Marinomonas mediterranea MMB-1: one gene and its partner. The protein of the gene in region 1 interacts with the protein of each later gene in a pairwise test. Links are inferred from orthologs where the notes say so. Each region holds a gene or a part of one and is shown on either strand. Other genes may lie near its edges.

Region 1 (12,117 bases):
CAATAATCCCTTCATTACCTTCAAAACCATCCATTTCAACCAAAAGCTGGTTCAATGTTTGCTCACGTTCGTCATTACCACCACCCATACCAGAGCCACGGTTACGACCTACCGCATCAATCTCATCAATAAAGATAATACATGGAGCATGCTTCTTGGCTTGTTCAAACATATCACGAACACGCGATGCACCTACACCAACAAACATCTCAACAAAATCAGAACCCGAAATGGTAAAGAATGGTACTTTTGCTTCACCAGCAATAGCCTTCGCCAACAAAGTTTTACCCGTACCTGGAGGACCTGCCATCAAAATACCGCGAGGTATTTTTCCGCCTAAGCGTTGAAATTTGCTCGGCTCACGTAAGAAGTCAACCAACTCTTCCGTGTCTTCTTTCGCTTCATCACACCCTGCGACATCCGCAAATGTCGTTTTAATCTGATCTTCAGGTAAAAGTCTCGCTTTAGACTTACCAAATGACATTGGTCCGCCTTTACCGCCACCACCGCCTTGCATTTGGCGCATGAAGAACATAAAAATCGCGAGAATCAATAAAATAGGGAAACTGGCAACCAGCAACTGAGTCCAAATACTTTGCTGCTCTGGCATGCGACCTTCAACAACCACATTATTGCTCAGCAAATCATCCATTATTTTAGGGTCTGCCGCCGCAGGCCTAACCGTCTCAAACGTGTCACCACTCGTTCTGCTACCACTAATGGTATAGCCATCAACAACAACTTTAGCGATACGACCATCGTGAACTTCTTTAACAAATTCAGAATACGAGATGCGATTCGCCTCGCTCGTCGTATTAAAATTGTTAAAGACCGTAAGTAGCACTGCAGCAATCACAAGCCACAGTAGAATATTTTTAAGCATATCGTTCAAGAGCACACCTCTTAACGGTTAACGTTCGCCAATTTTTTTAATCAGCCATTAATTACATTGTATTTATTTAAGTACTATCAAAGCACTCAAGTCGCCAAATATGATTCCAAACAGACCTAGTATTTCGGTCGAGTAGAATTAACAAACGGCATAATAAAGGTTCATATTGGGGGTCTTAAAAAAAAATACAAGTCCTCATCCGACATTCTGTATTCTTCTTACCTAATCCATCGCCAATTCCGCTATAATATCGCGTAACGTGACGAGCCTCCAATAAAGAGGACAAACTAATATGAGATATTTTAACTATGAGCCTAACCAATACTCAAAAAAAGCAATACCGGCTAATCGGACACTCCCTTAATCCCGTTGTTACAGTGGCAGGGAACGGTCTTACTGAACCCGTACTAACCGAAATGGATCGCGCACTTGAAGACCACGAGCTTGTCAAAATTCGCTACAGTATTGTAGATCGCGATGTTCGCAACGAGCTTATCGCCGAAACAAGTAAAATACTAAAATGTGAAATTGTTCAAACCATTGGTAAAGTTGCTTTGTTTTACCGCGCGTCTCTTGAGCAAAATCCGAAGCTTTCAAACCTTTTACGCTAGTTCCCCGTTGGATGGTCTACTATTTTAGTATAGACCATCCATTCAACCTTCCCGAATATTGGCCGATATACCTCATAACACTCGGGAGGAAATATGCTTTTTATCGACCCAATCACTAAAACACACCTTAAGATAGGTCAGCAGAATGAGCCGTTAAAACGACGTACGACTTACTCCAAGCTAATTAGTGATGAAGTAGATATCAGCACAGAGGCCCACTCTGTAAAAGAAATTGCACTTTTTACCGATCAAACACATGAACTTCAGCCTGAAGACAGCCTAATTGCAAACCTTTTGGCAGCGGTCTTTGACAAATGTGAAAAAAAACACACACCAACCATTCCACTCCAATCAATAAACAAGCAGACCAAACGTGCTGTTATTCTTCAAACTCCCCCGATCCCGAGAGCCTTGAGTCATAATAATGCTGGTGACGTCAATGAATCAAAACACAAAATAGAAGAATTTACTGCGCATGTCCCCGTGATATCAAAAGAAGGTCGCTCTGTAGATTTCACATTATTTCTTGAACTAGGATTAGGCTCCCCCAAAATAGCTGATCTATTTAAAGAGTCTAAAAAGAAAATTGATACACAGCCTGTCAAGACGCCTTATGAACTTTCATACATAACGAGTTTACCGAAAGAGTTGACCTTCATCGTGGATCAAGATGGTGAAGCAGATCAAATACAAACACTGTTAGATATAAAGCAGGGGGATGCAGGAGATATAGGAAAGGCCGGAAAATATGAAAACGCCAAAGGACTGAGAGTTTGGCTAATCAACCCTAAGCTCATCACCCCTATTTTACTAGGGGACGCCAACTTAGGTTATGTGTACGTTGGAAATGTCACACCTAGCCATAAACACATTCAGTCAGAAGAACATCCAGTAGCATATCAAGGTATTGATATAGAAGCTTGATTAACCTTTTCTAAAATACTCTTCTATTGAAAACGGTACGCAAAACCGATAGTCGTCGCACTCTCTGACTCACCCTCTTTAACGCTTGCTGTAATTAGACTGTAGTCGACATTCACGGACCAATTATCAAACACCTCATGCTCCACACCAAAGCCTAACCTTTTCGACGTTTGAGTCGACCCCGCTTCAGGCGAAACATCGACCTGAGCCAAGCCAAAAAAGAAATAAGGTCGTATCTCGCCATTATCATAGCCGAATTGCAGATCCACATAATTCATCGTCGCAGAAAGATCTCTTCCATCTTCCGTTTGTGGGAACGACTTCACACCTTTTGCCATTCCCACTTTCACACTGGCACTATTATTAAAGCGATAAACAACGGCATAATTTAACGCCATTGCGTCAAGACCTTCCTCTTGGAAACCATGCGATTCCGAGTCCAAATACAATGAAGTGAACCCAAGATTAAGAGACCAAGGTGATTCTGCATGGCTCGCTGTCGCAAAAGACACAAGAAACAAAGAAAAACAATACATCCAAATTGGTCGAAACAACATTTCATCCTCAAAATAAAAAAGCCCTAATATCACGATCAAAAAAGGATCACCTGACATTCGGGCTTTCGATTGTAAAGCATATAAAATAGCCTCGCTATTTCACACGCCTTATTTCCTTAAAACACACACTAGATCATTTAAGCACTAAAACAGTTATACGCTAAAGCTAGCACCACAACCGCAAGTCGACGTTGCATTTGGATTCGTGACCGTAAAACGAGCGCCCTCTAAGTTTTCTTGATAATCCACTTCAGAACCTACTAGGTATTGAAAGCTCAAAGGATCAACGACCATACGAACCCCTTCACGTTTCACTTCCGTATCGTCTTCTTGATACTCTTCATCAAACGTAAAACCGTACTGAAAACCAGAACAACCGCCGCCCGTCACGTAAACACGCAGCATTAAGCGCTCATTTTCTTCTTCTTCGATCAAAGACTTCAGCTTGGCTGCTGCTGCCGAAGTGAACTCAATAGGATCTACAGACTCAACCATTTTCTACCATTCCCAAAATACTTTTACCATTACGAGAGATTATCTTCTTAACCAAGTATTTTAGTCAAGTATTCATTAATGTTCGCGTGTTGATCGGAATGCCACATCAGGAAAACGCTCTTGCGCTAAATTCAAGTTAACCATAGTCGGTGCAATGTATGACAAGTTGTCACCACCATCCAAAGCCAGGTTCATCTGATTCTTACGTTTGAACTCTTCCAGTTTTTTAGCGTCATCACATTCGACCCAACGCGCTGTTGCAACATTAACGCCTTCATAAATTGCTTCAACGTTGTATTCTGCTTTTAAACGCGCAACCACAACATCAAACTGCAGAACCCCAACCGCACCCACAATTAAGTCATTATTTTGCATAGGGCGGAAAACCTGCACAGCACCTTCTTCTGAAAGCTGAACCAAGCCTTTTAGAAGCTGTTTCTGCTTTAAAGGGTCTTTTAGACGAATTCGTCTAAACAGCTCAGGGGCAAAATTCGGTATGCCTGAAAATTTAAGGTTTTCACCTTGAGTAAAGGTGTCACCGATTTGAATCGTACCGTGGTTATGAAGACCTATAATATCGCCGGCAAATGCCTCTTCTGCACGTGACCGATCTCCCGCCATAAAGGTAACCGCATCAGAAATACTGATATTTTTACCAAGACGGACATGATTCATTTTCATGCCTTGCTTATAAGAGCCAGAAACAATTCGCATAAAGGCGATACGATCTCGGTGTTTCGGATCCATGTTCGCTTGAATTTTAAAAACAAAGCCTGAGAATTTTTCTTCTTTCGCGTCAATTTGACGCTCAGACGTTTGACGAGGCAAAGGGGCAGGTGCCCATTTCGTCAAACCATCTAACATATGATCGACACCGAAGTTGCCCAAGGCCGTACCAAAATAAACAGGCGTCAACTCACCTTCTAAAAATAACTCGTGGTCAAACTCATTAGACGCGCCCATAACAAGTTCAAGCTCTTCACGTAACTGCGCGGCAAGCTCTTCACCTACCGCCTCATCTAAATCTGGGTTATCAAGACCTTTGACCGTGCGGAGTTCCTGAATAGTGTGACCCTGACCTGTTGAATACAGAATCGTCTCATCACGATGAATATGATAAACACCTTTGAACTCTTTACCGCACCCTATCGGCCAAGTAATCGGCGCGCACATGATGTTAAGCTCACTTTCGACTTCATCAAGCACTTCCATTGGGTCTCGGATATCACGGTCCAATTTGTTCATGAAAGTAACAATGGGTGTATCTCGTAAACGCGTTACTTCCATCAATTTACGCGTACGATCCTCTACCCCTTTCGCGGTATCGATGACCATCAAACAAGAGTCAACGGCCGTCAACGTTCGGTAGGTATCTTCAGAGAAATCTTCATGCCCAGGCGTATCTAAAAGATTCACTAAGCAATCATTGTACGGGAACTGCATCACAGAGGTGGTGATCGAAATACCACGCTCTTTTTCCATGTCCATCCAGTCTGATTTTGCGTGCTGGTTTGATCCACGACCTTTTACGGTTCCAGCCTGCTGAATAGCGCGTCCAAAAAGTAACACTTTCTCGGTGATGGTTGTTTTACCAGCATCGGGATGAGAGATAATCGCAAAGGTGCGACGCTGATCAATATGATGTTCGAGCTGCGAGTTAGACATGTCTGAGTATGGGTTCTTTAAATTCGATGAGTAAGCCTGCCAATTTAATTTGGCATAGCATAAAAAATTGCGCGTATTTTCGCTGAAATCGAAGAAATAGTCGATAGACGAGCGGTATTTAGTCCAAATGCGCTCAACTTAATGCTCCATTATGACTATATTTAAGTTCCCATGCACCTTCAATTATGAAGGTGCATTTAGGAATGCAAGCAGCTGGTTGGGCTGCTCCTATTGAATGCCACGAATAAATTAAATGCCAAGAGCGAACATCACTATTACTTCTGCTGTGTTTTAAGATCACGTTCCGCAAGATGCGATAGCAATAAATAAGAAGAACCAATCAGGCCACCCATAGAATCGCCATAACGACTGCGGTTAAAGTATAGAAATTGATTGTTTTTGACCGCAAATAAACTCTTCCACTGAGGCGACGCTCTAAATTCTTCCGTTTCTTCACGACTGTCTAGCAGTGGTTCATAAGTATCAATAATAACGTCAGCATCCAAATCACTGATACGCTCTAAACTGTAGTTAACGCCTTTTTTCGCGTTTTTATAGCCTTGTGTTCGACCTAACCCCATATCCGCAATCACTTCATCAAGACCGCCACGACCAATTAATTGGAAGTTATCCTCGTATATTTCTAACGTTGTCACCGTGACTTTTTCAGGATTTGGAATCAAGCGCTTAAACTCACTAACCACCCACTGATATTCCTTTTTTTGATCCTTGTATCTTGCCGTTTCACCGACTAAATCAGCCAGTTGTGCCGCCCACTCCTCAATGGATTTTTCCTTTGTAGGAAGAATTACCACTGGCGCAATATTTGACAACTTATCTTTAAGCTTTTCTTGATAAGGCAACCCGATAATCAAATCAGGTTCAAGCATCGCAATGGCCTCTTCATCTGGCGATTTGTGACTGCCAACATACACAAGCCCTTCAGTATCAAAGCGGTGTTCGACTCCTCTATAATACGGCTCAGACCAAAAACGCTTACGCGCCACAGAACCACATGGGCGAATACCCAGTTCATATAATTGAACAGTCAAACTAAAGTCATGTAAGGACACCACGCATTTCGGTTTAACCGGAACCTCGACTTTTCCAAACTGATTTTCAAACATTCTCATTTCAGCCGCCTGAACCCCAGATACAAGGCAACAAACTAAGCTCACGCTAACCAATAAAATGCGTTTAAAAAACATCTTTTCTCTCCTTTTTAGACTTTTTTAAGTCTACTCATTAAAACAATAAAATACGGCGCGCCCACCATCACCAGAACCAACCCTGCAGGAAGCTGTAAAGGCGCAAACACATTTCTTCCCAAGGTATCCCCCAAAGCCACCAAACAGGCTCCTATCAAAGCAGACAAAGGAATTAAAGCGCCATGTCGATCCGCGCAGAACCGCCGTGCAATATGAGGTGCAATCAGTCCAACAAAGGTTAAAGTTCCCGCTGTCGCCACTGACGCAGACGTCAACGCAACACTTAACAAAAGTAAAAAAGGAATGATTTTTCGATGGACCACGCCTCGAGAAAAAGCAACTTGATCACCTAAAATCAATAAATTAAGAGGTCGAAAAAACAGCCACGCAAGCAACCCAGGCACAAGCAACCACCACACCATAATCTCAACCTGTGCCCAAGACACCTGATGCAAACTTCCGCCTAACCACATTAACGCCGATTCAACTAACTCAATATCGCCATAGGTAATGAGCATTTCAGAAAAGGCGCTCAGCATCGACGTGATTCCAACCCCAACCAACACCAAACGAATCGGCGAGTAACCCGCCATCGTCGACAATATCCAGATCAACGCAGCGACAGAAAAGCCCCCCAACATCGCACTGAAAGGCAACAGAGATATTGGAATCAGACCCGGCATAATGACCACAAACAACAACATCGTTGCACTCGCGCCAGCTTCAACGCCAATCAAGCCTGGTGATGCCAACGCATTACGCGTGATCGATTGTAGGATAACGCCCGCTATTGCAAGCGCCGCCCCGCATAAAGCCGCCGCCAATAAGCGAGGCAAACGAAATTCCCAAACAATCCTCACCAATCGCTCTGGTGCAGAATCCGGTGATAAGACAATTTGCCAGCTCTTTAGAAGGCTAAGCTGATAACTTCCTGTCGCCGTTCCCCAAAGCAAAATAAAGAGCAACAACACAGTAAAACTGAACAACCAAAATACGTCCGTTGAACGCGCACGAATATTAACGCCAGCAATTGGGTTGAAGTTCACTAAACGAGGCGTAGGGCTAGTAGGAAAAATTCGAGGCAGGAAGTGAGCTAGTCGAGAAAAGTAATTCGATTTCATTTCATTTTCCCCAATACCAGCGCGATAAAGACCGGCGCACCGACAAAAGCAGTAATGATGCCAGTATTGATTTCATACGGCCGCAATACGAGACGAGCAACAATATCAGACAGAATGAGCAACAACGCACCCAGTAATAAGGAATACAAAAACAACCATAGATAACTGTTTCGTATCAGTAAACGCGCCATATGAGGCACAACCAAACCAACAAAACCAATCGGCCCCGCCACCGCGACGACACAACCTGATAAAACGATGACCAGTGCCAACCCGCTGACTTTTAAAAACAAGACATTCACGCCCAAACTAGACGCAACACGTTCACCTAAATGGAAAGCATTGAGCGAACGCACTAACGCAAAACTGAAAAGAACAGCACCGATTAGATAGGGATATACCCAATCTAATTTTTTCAGATCAGACGCGCCAATCGCTCCAGTTAGCCAATGTCGTAATTTATCCAGCCCTTGCTGATCCATAATAAGTAATATGGCCGTCATTGCTGAGAACATAGCCGTTACTGCCATTCCCGCTAACACTAGACGCTCAGAACTTTGCTGCCAGCCACTTAGCGCCATCACGAATAACGCAGCAAAGCCCGCCCCAAGAAACGCCAAAAGAGGAGAGTAAACATGACTCGCAACCGGCAAAAACAACAACCCTGCCACGACAAAAAATGCGGCACCGCTGTTAATCCCAAGTAACCCTGGGTCCGCCAAAGGGTTGCTGCTAATCGCTTGCATAATGACACCAGAAAGTGCCAATGATGCTCCCACAACCAAGGCAACAATCAATCTCGCTTCTCGGTTTTCTCTGACAATCGCTTGATCCATATTTGACGGATCATAAGCGGTTAACGCCTGCCACACCGTGACCCAATCCAAACTTTTTGCCCCGACACTCAAATGCCATAAAGAAGCCGAGACCACAGCAACAAAAAGCAACACTGCCCCTATCAACCGAGCCAATGGAAAGTAACGACTTTCCGAGCCTTGCGCTTTATTTAACATCATGGCGTTAACTCACACTCTCTATTCGGTTCAGTTCGTCATTCTTTACGATGCGCCCATCACCAGACATATCGACCACGGGCAGCGCAATCGGGTTACCGTTATGTGGATCACGAATAATATGAGCGTTTAACCCAAAAACGGCTTCCAGATTTTCTTTTGTAAAAACCGCATCAACAGCACCTTCTGTAAACACCTGACCTTGTTTCATCATTACAAGGTGATCTGAGTAGGTTGCCGCCTGATTAAGATCGTGCAAAACGGCAATAATGGTTTTACCTTGGTGTTTCAAAGAAGAAATTAGGTTCATTAACTCAACCTGATGCGCCACATCCAAATACGTTGTAGGCTCATCCAACAGCAAAACAGGCGTATCTTGGGCAAGTGTCATCGCAATCCAGCAACGCTGCCTTTGCCCACCAGACAGTTGTTCAAGTGGTGTATCAAGGTAGTCATTTACGCCCGTGACGCGCACCGCATCCGATACCGCGTTCTCATCAGCATCGGACCACTGCTTCCACCAGCTCTGCCAAGGGAAGCGTCCCTGCATAATCAGTTCACGAGCGGTTAGGCCAGCGGGGTTGGTAGCGAATTGAGGCAACAGTGCTAAACGCTTGGCGATCTGCTTTCGACTCAATGTAGAAAGCACCTCATCATTCAAAGCAATGCTTCCATTTAACGGAGTAATCAACCCAGAAATAGCATGCAGCAAGGTTGTCTTACCACAGCCGTTTGCGCCCATCAAGGTAGTAAACTTACCTGTTGAAAAGGTAAGATCTATGTTATGTAAAACCTGCTTTTTCTTATAACCAGCGTTTAAACGCTCGACTGCCAACATTCGAACTTTCCATACTCTATAAAACAAAAAATCGGCGTCACTAAAAAAGTGACACCGTTGTTACTATTCGGACGTTAAAAGCCCACTAAATAAAGTCGAAACTTAGAATTCCAGACGGGCAGTGGCATACACAGTACGCGGATCGCCAACATTAATACGATACACATTACTGCCGCTTGCCGTGTAGTACGTTTCGTCTGTTAAGTTTTTAACACCTGCATTTAAACGAAGCTGAGTTTCGTTTCCTAATGCTACGTAATACCAAACAGCAGCGTCATAAACGGTATAACTCGGCAAGGTAAATGCATTCGCATCATTGCCAAAACGTTTATCAACGTATTCCGCACCAACACCAAACCCAAGGCCTGCTAAATCGCCACCTTTAACCTCGTAAGACCCCCAAATTCGAGCCTTGTTTTCAGGAATGTTATATGGCGTGTTGCCATCGTTCGTTCCATCGTTTGATTCCATAATCTCAGCATCCATATAAGAGTATGAAGCCAAAACGTTAAGCCCTTCTAAAAACTGAATAGAGCTCGTTAAATCGACGCCGCTTGTTTCTGTCTTACCATTTAAGATAGTGTTCAGATTACCATCAACCGTCGCTACATTCTTACGCTCCAATTTGTATGCAGAAAGGCTGACACGCAACCTATCATCAAGTGCACTCGATTTAATCCCCACTTCAACTTGCTTTGCTGTTTCAGGGTCGAAGTCGCCACTGTAAACACCTTCAGTAACGGTCGGGAAGTTAGGTTTAAATGATTCGGCATAAGACACATAAGTTGAAAGCGTATCAGTCAAATCATAGATTGCGCCCAATTGCCCACTTACATGATCATTTGAACTGTCTATCTTTTGCTTATCCGGCGATGAAAGCTCGGTGTAAGAAATACTATTTGATGTGGTATAGAAAGTTTTATTCTCACCATCTAAATCATATTTGTCGTAACGTAAACCCGCTAGCACATTTAAGCGATCCGTCACATAAGTAAGGTTTTGAATCGAAAAGCCAAATTCATTGGTTGTCGTATCACTATTACTAATAGCAGTTGGAGAAAGCTTACTATTTGATGAATTGACAGAATTTGTAATATCAATTGCATCTAAATCAACAATGTTCATACCAGCAAAAGTGGTCAATGCAAGAGAGTCCGTTGAATCTTCCTTTCGACTGTGGAAATTTGCTCCGATATAAAGAGTATGATCAAGCCCTGCAAGTTCGTAATCGCCACTAAGGCTATCAGACACAAACAAGTCGCTCGATTCCATATCATTAAAATCAACCCGACGTGCAAGCAAGTTGTTGCTAGACTGAACAGAGTTTACTAGAGCTGTTCTCGCTACCGAGACGATCGCCGCAGGGCTACCATAATCAGATAGACTCCCCGTGCTAAAACCTCGTACCGCACGAGTCTGGTAATCATCAAACTCTTTTTCGTAGTAGCCCACTTTAAACTTGTTCGTCCACCCATTATCAAGCTCATAATCCCAGTCAAACTGAAGCAGGTCTTCTTCACTGTCACGAATGTCAAACTCGCTGCCAAGCACTCGTTCTCTCGGTATATCAGCAACCGAGAAATTATCGTTGCCATCATTCACCATAACAGTGCCACGGTCTATCGGTAACTCTTGTTCGGTGTGGCTTAAACGAACGGTAAATGTATTTTGATCGTCTGGTGTGTAACTTAAAGAGGGCGAGACCATCAGACTTTTACGCTCTGTATTAAATGTACCGTCCTCAGTTTTTACTTCTCGGAACGTTTCTGAATCTTCGCCACTCACAACGATTCGGTATTGAACATCATCTGACAATGAGCCTGTACTATCTAAGGTTAGCTTTTGCTTACCGTATTCATCGAGATCCACTTGAACAGAATGCGCGCTTTCTACTTGCGGCTTCTTAGTAACCACATTGATCATACCACCAGGGCTTACTTGACCATGAAGAACGGAAGCAGGCCCAAGCACAACTTCAACACTTTCAATGTTCGCGACGTCAACGTTATAACGACTGCTCACAGGACTACCGTCTACAAACAAGTATTCGTTTCCAAAGCCACGAATATTCACTTCAGTTTCAGTGCCACCGAAGCCATCTGAGCGAGTAACAGCAGCAGAGTTAGACAGAACATCGCTTAAATCTTTAGAGTTCTGGTCTAGAATCAGCTGTTCAGGAATCACCTGTACCGTCCGCGGCACGTCATCAATATCCGCATTAAACCCGGTGGCAGATTCCGCTTCATCGAATTCATAACGGCTTAGCTCTGTTCCACGCACTACTAGAGTATCAAGTTCAACCGCATCCTCCGAAGCGCCATCGGCAGCAATCGCCATTGGAACTGCAAACATAGATAGCATCCACATTCCTAGAGCCTTTTTCTGTGTCTCACGGCCGATGTAGCGAGCCAATGCCGTCTTCTTCATGAGCTGGTTTCCTTTTAATGTTACAAAAATGAAAAACTATTTAAAAAATACTTACAAATAAAAGTAATGCGAATTATTATCAATTGCATGTTTATTGTCAACATTATGTAAACCCTTAATGTTATTAATTATTTTTATTAGGTTAATTAATTTATTTTTCTTTAGATAAGAAGAGGTTTGAGGTACTTGAATAACAGGTTTGATATGTCATTCAACATCGATTGCTGATGGAAGAGACGAACGCCCTAGTTCATTTACTAGTCGTAATAACGAATGTCTCTGGTCAAATGAACTGAGCGTGTGGGTAATGAACCCTAAACTGAAGCACATTTCACTATCGATTAAAACACCATGAAATTAACGAGA
Region 2 (12,262 bases), 2.7 Mb from region 1 along the record:
AAACCCCTTTGTTGAGATGCATCGTCTAATCTATCGTCACTCTGCAATCCTGCTGCAAGCTGAACTTTATCTCCAAATTGACCTGTAATACGAAGCTGTCCATGCGTAACCTGTGCAACGACCATGTGAAAACTGTTTGAACCGAGGTCGATGGCAGCAATTTTTTCAAATGGGAAGTCGTGGGATTGTTGCAGTAAAAGTGATTGCATCCAATTAAAGCCTTGTTTTGTCTATTTTGAAACTCTATGACGCACAACCTTCGCTTCTTTGTTTACCATTTGGCAAAAGCGGGTTGGGATCTAGAGTGCCGAATGAGTGACTTGGGACGAGGGCCCCAAAACTGACATAGGTGGATTTTACACACTAATGAACGAAATCAACATAGAAGGATGGGCATCAATTTTACTGTCGTTCGCGTTACTTACTGTGATAAAGCCTATAATTAAGAGCAGACAGACTACTTTCTGTTTGTTTTTTGAACATTGATTGTATGCTATTCCCTTGTTATTGATCAAAAAATAGCAAAAAAAGCATTTTTCATGTATTTTCCTATAGACCTTGCGAATAAGTCGAACTATAGTACCTAGTGTCTAAGGGACTTACTCTTACTCAAGATGACGTCTACTTTGACTCCAATCAGATTTTTTCGCGCTATATAACTTTGCACACCGTTGCGAGATTTCGCTCAGTGGCAGGTTTATTGATCACGGTTGTGAGCATCGTATTGAACGACGTTTTTCGCAGCCATAAATAATTAAAATGGCGATAATATTAACCACTTCCGACTTCGATTAGCATACAAACTAACTTTTCTAACGCTAGTCTCGTCAAGTGTCCGCAGATGAGCTAAATAAAACTCCTTTATGAACCTTACCGAACTAAAACAGAAATCAGTACCCGAACTTCTCGATATCGCTGCTGAGATGGGATTGGATAACCTAGCCCGCTCTCGTAAGCAGGATGTCATTTTCTCAATTTTAAAGCGTCATGCTAAAAGCGGTGAAGATATCTACGGCGATGGTATCCTAGAGATTCTTCAAGACGGATTTGGCTTCCTACGCTCTCCAGACAGCTCTTATCTAGCGGGCCCCGATGATATTTACGTTTCACCTAGCCAGATTCGTCGATTTAATCTGCGTACGGGTGACACCATTGCCGGTAAAATTCGCCCACCCAAAGATGGCGAACGTTATTTTGCATTGTTGAAAGTCAACGAAATCAACTTTGATAAGCCGGACAGTGTTCGTAATAAAATCTTATTTGAAAACTTAACGCCTTTATTTGCCGATGATCGCTTACTAATGGAAGCGGGTAACGGCTCTACAGAAGACGTTACGTCTCGTATTATCGACTTAGTTGCTCCAATGGGTAAAGGTCAGCGTGCTTTGGTGGTTTCACCACCGAAAGCAGGTAAAACCTTTATGTTGCAGAATATTGCCAATGCCATTACTCGCAACAACCCAGAATGTCACATGATTGTTCTTCTTATTGACGAACGTCCTGAAGAAGTAACAGAAATGTCTCGTACTGTACGTGGCGAAGTGGTTGCATCGACCTTTGATGAGCCGCCAGCGCGTCACGTTCAAGTCGCTGAAATGGTTATTGAGAAAGCAAAACGTCTAGTTGAGCACAAAAAAGACGTGGTTATTCTGCTTGATTCCATTACACGTCTTGCTCGCGCATACAACACTGTCATCCCGTCCTCTGGTAAAGTGCTTACTGGTGGTGTAGATGCAAATGCGCTTGAGCGTCCTAAGCGCTTCTTTGGTGCGGCACGTAATATCGAAGAAGGCGGTAGCTTAACCATCATTGCGACAGCACTTGTTGATACTGGCTCTAAAATGGACGAAGTTATCTTTGAGGAATTTAAAGGTACGGGTAACTCTGAGCTTCATTTGGACCGTAAGATTGCAGAAAAACGTACTTTCCCAGCGATTAACATTCGTCGTTCCGGTACTCGTCGTGAAGACTTGTTAACCACAGAAGACGAATTACAACGTATGTGGATACTGCGTAAACTTCTTAATCCAATGGAAGACATTGCTGCGACAGAATTCTTAATCGATCGTCTAAAAGTGACCAATACGAATGAAGAGTTCTTCCAGTCTATGAAAGGCAAGAATAAATAAGATAGCTCGCTCGCGAATATCTGACTAAAACCACTTTCAGAAAGTGGTTTTTTTTTGCTTGTCGAAAAGGTATAACCAATATCGTATAGTGTGATTCCTAAGGGCGATTAAGCCTTAACTTTTATAGAATGTGGAGTAAGTTGAGTGAGAGATGTACAAGCCAGTGTTCGTGCGGTAGAACAGATTAGTCACAACGTCTACAGTGCAACGCTTAATGTTGGTGATGCTGATTTTATTGCTGGGCAGTATCTAATGATTATTCTGCCAAGTGGCGAACATGTACCTTACTCAATTGGTAGTGGCCCGAGCAATCTTCCTGAGCTAACTTTGTATATTCTCGTTTCCGAAGAAACGTCGCTTGCAGCTAAAGTCATGGCGTACTTGAGTGAAAACGCTGTTGTGAATATTAAGATGGCGGGCGGCGATTGCCATATCGAAAATGGTGCTCTTGACCTAAACGCAGATAATTTGCTGATGATTGCAGGCGGTACCGGTTTTTCTCAAATTAAAAGCTTTTATGACGACCTAATTGCCCGTAACTATTCAGGCAAGGTTTCCCTGTACTGGGGGATTCGTACAGAGAAAGATGTCTTCATGAAAGAGTGGTTGGAAGAAACTCAGAAAAAAGCCCTTTTCGATTTTCATGTGGTTGTTAATGAGTGCAGTGATGAATGGGCTGGCCGTAAAGGTTGGTTATACGAAGCAATTTTGCAAGATCATCCTGATCTATCAAACAGTGCCGCGTATATCTGTGGCTCGGTTGCTATGGTTTATGGCACCCTTGATGAACTGGAAAAAGCGGGACTTGACGAAAAACGTTGTTATTCTGATGTCTTTGCTTACGCCCCGAGAAATAAGTAGCGAAACCTGCTGTGATATGGGGCTGCTGACTACAGCTCCATAAACTACAGCCCCATAAAAAGAGGGATTAGGAATGGGACGAAAAAGCTCATGATGAAGCCACTTGCAATACACACAGGCACGACTTCCACTCCGTGACACTTTCCAAGCAATGGTAGCGTAAAATCCATGGCCGTTGCTCCCGCGTAACCAACCGACATATGACTGTTTATTCTCGCAAGAAAAGGAACCAGCATCAGAGCAACGATTTCCCGACTGATATCAAGTAGGAATGCGGTTGTACCTAACACAGGGTCTCCAAGTCCAGTAATAAGGATTCCAGATAGGCTATACCAACCAAATCCAGAGACGGCTGCAAGGCTATGATTCCAATTTAAGCCAAGCAGAGCACCGCCAATTAAGCCACCTATTAGCGTTGTACTGATTGCAACTAATGCAATGACGCCCCCCTGTTTGTTTAAAAACAGTTTACGTAACCGATGATTCTCTTGCCTTAACTGGCAGCCCACCAGTAATAACAACGCATATAATAGCCACGTGACAAATTCGTCGACGTTGCTGAGCCAGTGTTTTAAAAAAAATCCTAATACGGTGCCTGCAATGACCCAAGCCAGTGTGATCGTTGCGTCGATCAACGCCTGTTTCATCGCGGTTTTGTTATCCACATTTAAGGTTGTGCTGTGGCTGGCGTGCATAAATTGACCGCTTATCCACAAAGCAATGAGCGGCAAGAGGGTGATAAAGAGGAATAATACGGCGGCTTGAGTGCCAGCAATGGCTACTTTTTCCATTAAATTGTCTAGCGCGCCAATGCTATAGCCAATAAACCCTAATATTAGGTAAGTCAGGTAACTTAAACTTTTAGAGACGATGTGCTGGTTTAGAAAAGGAATCTTAAACCAAAAGCCTACGAGGAGTGACGCCAATAAGGGGCCGAGAGTAGATAGTATTGTCATGTTGTGAATTCGTTCGCTACTAATATCAGGTCGTTTGGGTTGGCGGTCAAGGTAATTGCTGCTTTCTTAAGCGACGCACGATTCTGACAACCCTAATTCAGAAATGCAATTCTGTGCCTTTTTGGCGATGTTGCTTCCTTTATTTTTGGCATTTTAACGCTTTCGGCTTTTTTGCACTTAACGTAAGGTGTCTCGCATAAAGAAAGGGATGTTTGAACACGGCAAAACATAATAATCGACAGAGCAACGTAAGTGTTAAAAAGAATCTCTAAAAAATACCCAGATTTAGCTGAAATACTTCATCTTCTATTTCCCATGGTGCTGACCATGACAATAGAGCTTTCTATCAGTGCAGTAGATACCATTATGCTGGGGCATTATGACGCACTGCATCTTGCTGCGGTTGGCTTGGCGGCGAGCCTTTGGCTGCCATTAGGTTGCTTTCTAATGGGCATTACATTTGGTTTGACGCCTTTGATCACAAAGCATTTGCATGGTCGACAAATTAAATTGGTTAATGTTTATATGTCGCAGGCGGTGGGAGTTTGTTTCGTCTTTGGTATCATTGCTGCTTTGCTGACTGCTTTTGTCCTGCCTGAATTTGCGCAACTTTTAGCCAACGAGCCCGAAACTCAAAACGTCACAAAACAGTACTTAGTCATGATTGCACCAGCTATACCTATGCTGGCTCTTATGACTGCGTATAAGAATTTATACGAAGCCGCAGGTAAGCCAAATTTACCTTTGTTGATTGCAACACTCGGCCTAGTGATAAACGTCGTATTGAACTACGTATTAATCTATGGGCATTTTGGCTTTCCTGAAATGGGAGCTGAGGGCGCCGCGTTAGCCTCGTCGGTATCACTTTATCTTTCCGTGTTGATCTTTGTGTTCTTCGATCGGAAGATTAACCCTTCACCGTTATTTTCCAAACTAAAATGGCGCTATGTCAAAAACTTTACGCTTTTGCTAAAAGTCGGTGTACCTGCTGGATTTGCTTTCGCGTTTGAGCTTGGGCTTTTCTCATCTTTGACCTGGCTGATTGCCGCTTTTGGGGATGTTGCACTCGGCGCGGGACAAATCGTGATGTCCTACTCTACTACCTTATTTACGCCGTTAATGGCCATGAGCGCAGTCACTGCCATCGTGGTCGCTAAGGCCATTTCTATCGAAGGCATCATCGGCGTCAAGCGACGTGTGAAGTTGATACTGATCATGGGTGTTGGTTATTTTTGTGTTTGCTTTATGCTTACGCAGACCTTTTATAATGCGATTCCATACATCTACTCAAAGGATGTAGAGGTCGCGACGATGGCGGCGGGTATCTTGCTCATTTCGTCTTGTTATCAATTGCCTGATATCGTTCAAACGATCTTTACTGGCACATTACGAGGCCTACGAGATACCAGAACGCCGATGATCGCGTTTGGTATGTCGTTGTTTGGCCTAAGTATCCCGCTTGGCTATTGGTTATCCCATTATAGCCCTTGGGCAGAAACCTTAACGGTTCGAGGTTTCTATTTAGGGCTGCTTGCTGGGCTGTTCTTATTGGCTTTTCTTCTTATATGGCGGTTTCGAGTATTGTATCGTCGTTTGGCGTGATGCAATCGTCAGCAAACAGAATCCATCAAGCTTGCGTTACAAATGCGCGACAGGACTCAATCAGCGCATCGATGTCCATATGTTGTACGCAGCTATCGGCAAGCCGTTGTATTTCCTGTTCTCGAAAGGCTTGATAATCGAAGTGTTGCGTTTCCGTCGCGCCAGCCCATTTTAGAATCGTTTCTAATGACTCGGGGTGGTCGAGTAATCCATGTAAATAAGTGCCGATGATTTGTTTGTCTGGAGAAATATAGCCTTCACAAGACGACGCTAACTGGATCAAAGGCGTGATGTCTTGGTGGAAACTGGAAACACCGGAATGTATTTCATAGCCTTCTACGTGCGCAGCGGAATCGTTATTGTCAGCCAGCCCTACTATCTTTCCTTTTTGTAATTTCAGCTGTTTTTCTTCGGCCAGCACGGTTGTCATTGGAATGAAACCCAATCCATTAGCAGTGGTATAGGCGGTTTTATTTTCTAAACCGAGCGGATCTTCCAATGTTTCTCCTAACATTTGAAACCCTCCACAAATACCTAATACTTTGCCGCCGTAGCGTAAGTGATGATTAAGGTAACTTTCCCAACCTTGTTCTCTAAGGAAAGACAAATCTGTCTGAACGCTTTTACTTCCCGGCAGAATAACCAAATCACAAGCGGGAATAGCTTCGTTTGCACCGACAATCGTAACGTCTACATTGGGGTGCAAACGCAATGCGTCCCAGTCAGTGTGGTTACTGGTTCTTGGTAGAACCGGAACCACGACTTTTAGTCGAGTTTCGGTTTTTTCAAAGGTGTTGTGAGCAACGGCATCCTCAGATTCCAGATGAAAGCCTTGTAGATAAGGGAGTACGCCAATAACAGGCTTGCCTGTGCGCTCTTCCAGCCAATCTAAACCAGACTGGAGTAGAGACTTATCACCTCTAAATCGATTGATGACAAAGCCAATGATGCGCTTTTGCTCTGCTTGGCTTAATAATTCCAATGTACCGACTAGGTGAGCAAAAACACCGCCTTTATCGATATCGGCAATAATGATAACAGGGCAGTCTACGCTTTCTGCAAACCCCATATTGGCGATGTCTCGTGCACGAAGGTTTATTTCGGCTGGGCTACCAGCCCCTTCGATTAACATCATGTCTTGGTTTTCTGCCAGCGAATAATAGGACTCAAGAGCGGAGGCTTTGGCGATCGTTTTGTATTCATGATAGCCAACGGCATTCATATTGCCGATTGCTTTCCCTTGTATAATGACTTGTGCGCCTGTGTCTGTATTCGGCTTAAGCAATATTGGGTTCATGTGGACATTTGGCTCAAGACCCGCCGCCTGAGCTTGCACTGCTTGCGCGCGACCAATTTCATGACCTTCAGGCGTAACGGCGCTGTTCAAGGCCATGTTTTGAGGTTTGAATGGTGCTACTTTGTGTCCTTTTTGCTTCATGATTCGGCATAACGCCGTGACCAATGTACTTTTACCTGCATCGGACGTTGTACCTTGTACCATCAAACTTAATGTTGTCATGTATAGTGTTCACTTAAATTGCTTCAATCAGTGTTAGAATTCTAACCTTGTTTTCGTTTGTATTAGAGTGAATTTTTACCCCTTTCTTATGATTGATTTTCTTGTATCTTATTTTTCTGAGGCGGCGTTTGTCGTTGTTTCAGCTTTGGCCTTAGATCGAATGATCGGCGAACCTAAAAATTGGCATCCGCTCATTTGGTTTGGAAAGTGGGTGGATGCGTGTCGAGCACGATTTCAGTTACCACTCGACAACAGTGTGTTTCATCAGCGGTTTATGGGGGTAGTCGCATGGGGCTGTGCGGTGATCCCTTGGATTCTAATCTACGTGTTTATTATGGATAGTCTGCCGCATTGGTTACATATCCTACTTTCTATCGTGGTGTTGTATTTTTGCATTGGGTGGCAAAGTCTACGAGAGCACGCTGAGGCTATTTTAGTCCCTTTGGAGCAGGGCGACATTGCAAACGCGCGGGAAGCGGTAGGCCGAATCGTTAGCCGTGATACGAATGCCTTAGATGAATCCGGCATCGCCAAAGCGGGTATTGAATCGGTGCTTGAAAATGGTGCGGATGCGATTTTCGCCCCCATATTTTGGTATTTTCTACTGGGGCCTGTTGGTGCCTTGCTTTATCGATTAAGCAATACACTGGATGCGATGTGGGGCTATAAGAACCGAGCGTTTATACAATTTGGTTGGTGTGCCGCCCGATTCGATGATGTTATGAATTATCTGCCTGCTCGCCTTGTGGTGATAACCTACGCCATTTGTGGCGAGTGGGAACCTGCTACTCGTTGCGCACGGCAACAATCTTACACATGGAAAAGTCCAAATGCTGGCCCCGTTATGTCGGCGGGCGCGGGTGCGCTGGGCGTAGAGGTCGGTGGTGAAGCGCCTTACTTTGGCAAGCTAGAACAAAGGCCTGTATTAGGAGAGGGGCTTCCTCCGACGCCGCATCACTTGAGTGAATCCATTAAGCTAATCGATAAAGGTGTGTATCTTTGGGGAGTAGTAATATGCATTTTGATATAAAGCCTCCCAAACATGGCGGCGATTTAAAGAAATGGTCTCGAAAAACGAACGGCGCCGCGAAGACTTGGCTAGATTTGTCTTCGGCTTGCAACCGAGAACCGTGGCCGATCCCTGAGATCCCCATGCAAGAATGGCATGAACTGCCTGATCAAGATGCGCTATATCATGCGGCTCAAGAATATTTTCATTTGAAGCCCATTGCGATTGGGTCGGGAAGTCAGCAATTCATTGAGGCGCTGCCAACCTTTTTTTCGGCTAACGCCAGCATAGAAAGTAATGCACAGAAAGTAGTGAAAGTGCCGCTTATCGGGTATCAAGAGCATGCGTTTGCTTGGAAAAAATGGGGCTTTAGGGTCGAAAGCTACCGTACTGTCGAGGAATTAATTGATTCAACGTGGTTTGCGGCGGTAATCATAAACCCCAATAATCCAACGGGAGAATGCCTGTCTTCGGATGTGTTATCCCAGCTACTTTCTCAAGTACTTTCTCAAATAGAAAAGCGAGAGGAAGACAGTTCAAGTTCTGACGTGTCTGATGAGTGCCATTTGATTATCGATGAAGCGTTCATGGATGCAACTCCTGAGCAAAGTTTGCTGTTTACTCAAGCAGAGCAGATCGAGCGAAGCAATGTGTGGGTCATGAGATCTGTTGGGAAGTTTTTTGGCTTGCCTGGTGCGCGTATTGGTTTTCTCTTTGCCGCTGAAAAATACGCAAACAGTATTAACAACTTGATTGGGCCATGGCCGGTCTCGACCCCTGCACTCTATTTAGTTGAACAGGCTCTAAAAGACATAAAATGGCAAGAATCCGCTCGAGCGAGCCTAGTCAAAAGGCATGACTATTTTTGGCAAATTATTCGCCCAAAGCTAAATACCGTTTTTGATTCTCAGTCTATTACTGCTAATGCACTGTTTTATACTTGGCAATTAGAGTCACAACAAGACGCTGAGCGAGCGTTTGATTGGCTACAAAGTGTCGGGGTGCATGTGCGTCAAGGGGAGAGCTGGATACGGGTAGCATTGCCCGCGCTAAGCGAAATGGATCGACTGGATAAAAGCTTAATTCGATTAATACGTGGAGAGGGTGGGAAGGATCTTTCATGAAACATTTAGTCTTAGGCGGAGTTCGGAGTGGCAAGAGTGCCTATGCCGAACAATGGATCGAGCAACGAGAAGGAACGGTTTCCTATGTCGCGACCACTAAAATATGGACGGATGAATCTGGGAATGCAGTCGATGCGAATTTATTAGAGAGAATAGAGCTGCATCGACAAAGAAGACCAGATGCATGGCAGCTTGTTGAAGAGCCGATCGAACTAGCTGAAACCCTCTTAAACATTGCACGTCAACATCGAAATACCTCACATACTATTCTCGTTGAGTGTTGTTCGTTGTGGCTTACAAATCTGCTGTGTGAAGAGCCTAGAAAAGACATTGAAAAGTATAAGACAGCCTTGCTCAATGCCTTATCATCTGTTGAATGCGATATTGTGTTGGTTTCCTCTGAGGTTGGATTAGGGATAATGCCGATGAACAAATTGGCTCGAGAGTTTTCAGATGAACTAGGTTCACTTAATCAAAACATTGCGCAAAAATGTGACAAAGTCACTTTTGTTGCAGCGGGGCTTCCGCTGACAATGAAAGGGTAAGGAAGAGCGCAGCGGAAATGATAAGGAACGAATGCTGAAATTGGTTGAGATAATGAACTTTTTTGCCACTAATCATGCATTTTTTATCAAAGTCGACTAGAATGCGCTGCAATTAAAAAACTTGACTGCATGGTTAAATAAATCGAAATGATTTTACTTATCATGTCATTTATTTTTTATCGTTAACTGTTTTTAAATATCACCTGTTTATGTCACAGGGCGTAACGACGTTAAAATTGCTGGAGCCAAAAATGAACCCATATTCGAAAGACTTTCCTGTTTCTTGGCAAGAACTGCACCGTGATGCTCGTGCATTGTCTTGGAGGCTACTTGAACAAGGCCCTTGGAAAGGCATCATTGCCATTACTCGGGGTGGACTTGTACCGGCTGCGATTTTGTGTCGAGAAATGGACATTCGCTTAATTGATACGATTTGTATCGTAAGCTATGGTTCGGAAGACAAAGGCGAAGCAGCAATGAAACAAGGTGACCTTAATGTTCTAAAAGGCGTTGAAGGGGATGGTGAAGGTTTCATTCTAGTGGATGATCTTGTTGATACTGGCAGAACGGCTCAAAAAGTCCGTGATATGCTGCCAAAAGCGCACTTCGCGACCATTTATGCGAAACCTGCTGGAAAGCCACTTGTTGATACCTTTATCACAGAAGTGAGTCAGGACACATGGATACGCTTTCCTTGGGACATGGAATACACATTTTCGACTCCGTTAGCAGATCGTCAAGGGCGTTAATTTTTGTAAATTGCTTTGAATGTCGTAGAATACATTCGCTAGACTGATAAGTACGAGATAGAAATTGTATTTTTGTTTGGTATTGATGAGTTCGCAGGGCTGGGTTTAAATCCAGTCTCGTTTTTCTCTCGGGAAGCTGTAAATGCGCTGTGGTCTGCTAGATTGCAAAGCGAGTTTTGCAGAGATCTATCCTCAGATTCCCTAGAGTGTAAGTGATAGTTTGTTGTGTTGTCATGCCGTTGCGGTAGCGTTTATAGTCGAAGAGTTGCTGTGGTGCCTGATAGCAGAGTACAACGTTTTGGCGAGAAGCAACGTATGAACAAGAAATAGCGTAAGGCTTTCTTGTTCAATCGATACAAGGTACTCGATTAACGGTAATTCACTGGTATTCTACAAAGGAAGCGCTATGAGACATTCTTTCCAACGAGCATTTGTCTATCTGATACTTATATTTGCTGCTATCGGCTCAAAAGCTTGGGCGGAAGGCTACGTTGCTAGAGCTCAATTCTCGTCTGATGTCGTTGAAAGAGAGCCGATTGATGACATTGGTAATGTTATTAACGTTGAATACGGCGAAATTCAGCGGGTCTACTTTTTTACAGATCTTCGCGATATGAAGGGCAGTCAAGTCATACATCGCTGGTTATTGGATGGCGACGTACAAGTTGAGATTCCCTTTGATATTGGTGGTGACCGCTGGCGTGTGTGGTCAAGTAAAAAGCTGATGCCTGGGTTTGATGGTAAATGGACTGTCGAAGTGGTGAAAGACGGCAACGTTGTCAGCAGTTACTCTTTTGACTATGTAGACGAGTACTAACGTTATGTTCCGTATTCGTGTACGAGGTCTGCCATTTGAAGACCTTGAATTTTTGTCTGAGCGACTAATTCGAAAATTAGCCAGTCTTACCGATCTCCCCGCTTCACTTTTCACCTTAGAGTACGAAAAATCGATCTATCTAAGTGTCGCTGGCGCTTCTTCTGGTTTCCCGTACTTTGAAATCTCTTGGCTTAATAGCAGCCCGCAATTGAAGCCAAAGATCGCCACATCTATTGAAGAGCTTGTTAGAACGGCTGTCGAGCCTCAGCAAGAGATCGTTGTTGTCTTCCATGATATTGATGAGCAAAACTACTTCAAAAATGGAAAGCACGTTTGAACCTGTGGCTTTCCAGGTCGTTGCTTTAACCTACTACTTTACGTCAAAAACAGACTCTTTCTAGCCCCAAGAGAGCCTTTGCGTTCTAGATTTCTCCCAAATGATCTCCCAATTACAACTAAGACAAAGCTAGCGTTGGAAGTCGTAAATACTGCCTAATTTCAATATTTGGGTCAGTTCATCAAGCGCCTGTCTGCTTTCTTGAAGCAGTTGAGGGTCGGCTAAGTCACTTTCGACCAATTGATCTCGATAGTGTTGCTCAACCCACTGGTTAAGTGTGTTAAACAATTGGTCATTCATGAGTGTGTGTTGGTTTAACGCGGCTTTTTCTTCGTTTGTTAAGACGACTCTGAGTCGCAGACAAGCAGGACCTCCACCGTTACTCATGCTTTGTTTTAAGTCGAAGACGTTAATTTCTTTAATAGGAGAAGAGGCGTCTTTTAGACGGTTAAGGTAAGACCAAACATTTGGATTTTCCTGACATTCACGAGGCACAACGAGCATCATATGGCCATTTTCTAAGCTTAGTAATTGGCTATTGAATAGGTACGACTGAATGCAGTCTTGGACGCTGACTTCTGCACTGGGCACTTCAATAAAGTGAAAGGTATCTG

The links.
Region 2: the proteins of MARME_RS04915 (region 1) and rho interact in binary tests that used the Escherichia coli proteins (3 or more experiments, as listed by UniProt). The link is inferred for Marinomonas mediterranea MMB-1 from one-to-one orthologs.

Annotation. Positions count from the first base shown.
Region 1 is NC_015276.1:1,083,112-1,095,228, reverse strand. Bases 1-2,851 are described here. They hold MARME_RS04915 (YhbY family RNA-binding protein), read left to right. Parts: upstream 1-1,200; coding sequence 1,201-1,503; downstream 1,504-2,851. Other genes in these bases: MARME_RS04905 (outer membrane beta-barrel protein), read right to left, coding at 2,451-2,851; MARME_RS04910 (hypothetical protein), read left to right, coding at 1,597-2,427; ftsH (ATP-dependent zinc metalloprotease FtsH), read right to left, coding at 1-892. Also shown: more of MARME_RS04905, read right to left, coding at 2,852-3,041; iron-sulfur cluster insertion protein ErpA, read right to left, coding at 3,138-3,479; prfC (peptide chain release factor 3), read right to left, coding at 3,555-5,144; MARME_RS04890 (ABC transporter substrate-binding protein), read right to left, coding at 5,420-6,352; MARME_RS04885 (FecCD family ABC transporter permease), read right to left, coding at 6,367-7,473; MARME_RS04880 (FecCD family ABC transporter permease), read right to left, coding at 7,470-8,489; MARME_RS04875 (ABC transporter ATP-binding protein), read right to left, coding at 8,494-9,324; MARME_RS04870 (TonB-dependent siderophore receptor), read right to left, coding at 9,427-11,751.
Region 2 is NC_015276.1:3,792,567-3,804,828, reverse strand. Bases 1-2,996 are described here. They hold rho (transcription termination factor Rho), read left to right. Parts: upstream 1-863; coding sequence 864-2,129; downstream 2,130-2,996. Other genes in these bases: MARME_RS17395 (NAD(P)H-flavin reductase), read left to right, coding at 2,274-2,990; ppx (exopolyphosphatase), read right to left, coding at 1-209. In the rest of the region: MARME_RS17390 (lysine exporter LysO family protein), read right to left, coding at 3,035-3,946; MARME_RS17385 (MATE family efflux transporter), read left to right, coding at 4,262-5,548; MARME_RS17380 (cobyric acid synthase), read right to left, coding at 5,574-7,067; adenosylcobinamide-phosphate synthase CbiB, read left to right, coding at 7,156-8,097; MARME_RS17370 (aminotransferase class I/II-fold pyridoxal phosphate-dependent enzyme), read left to right, coding at 8,082-9,200; cobU (bifunctional adenosylcobinamide kinase/adenosylcobinamide-phosphate guanylyltransferase), read left to right, coding at 9,197-9,745; gpt (xanthine phosphoribosyltransferase), read left to right, coding at 9,997-10,494; MARME_RS17355 (DUF2914 domain-containing protein), read left to right, coding at 10,901-11,311; MARME_RS17350 (DUF1904 family protein), read left to right, coding at 11,316-11,648; astB (N-succinylarginine dihydrolase), read right to left, coding at 11,778-12,262. UniProt on the Escherichia coli protein: Facilitates transcription termination by a mechanism that involves Rho binding to the nascent RNA, activation of Rho's RNA-dependent ATPase activity, and release of the mRNA from the DNA template.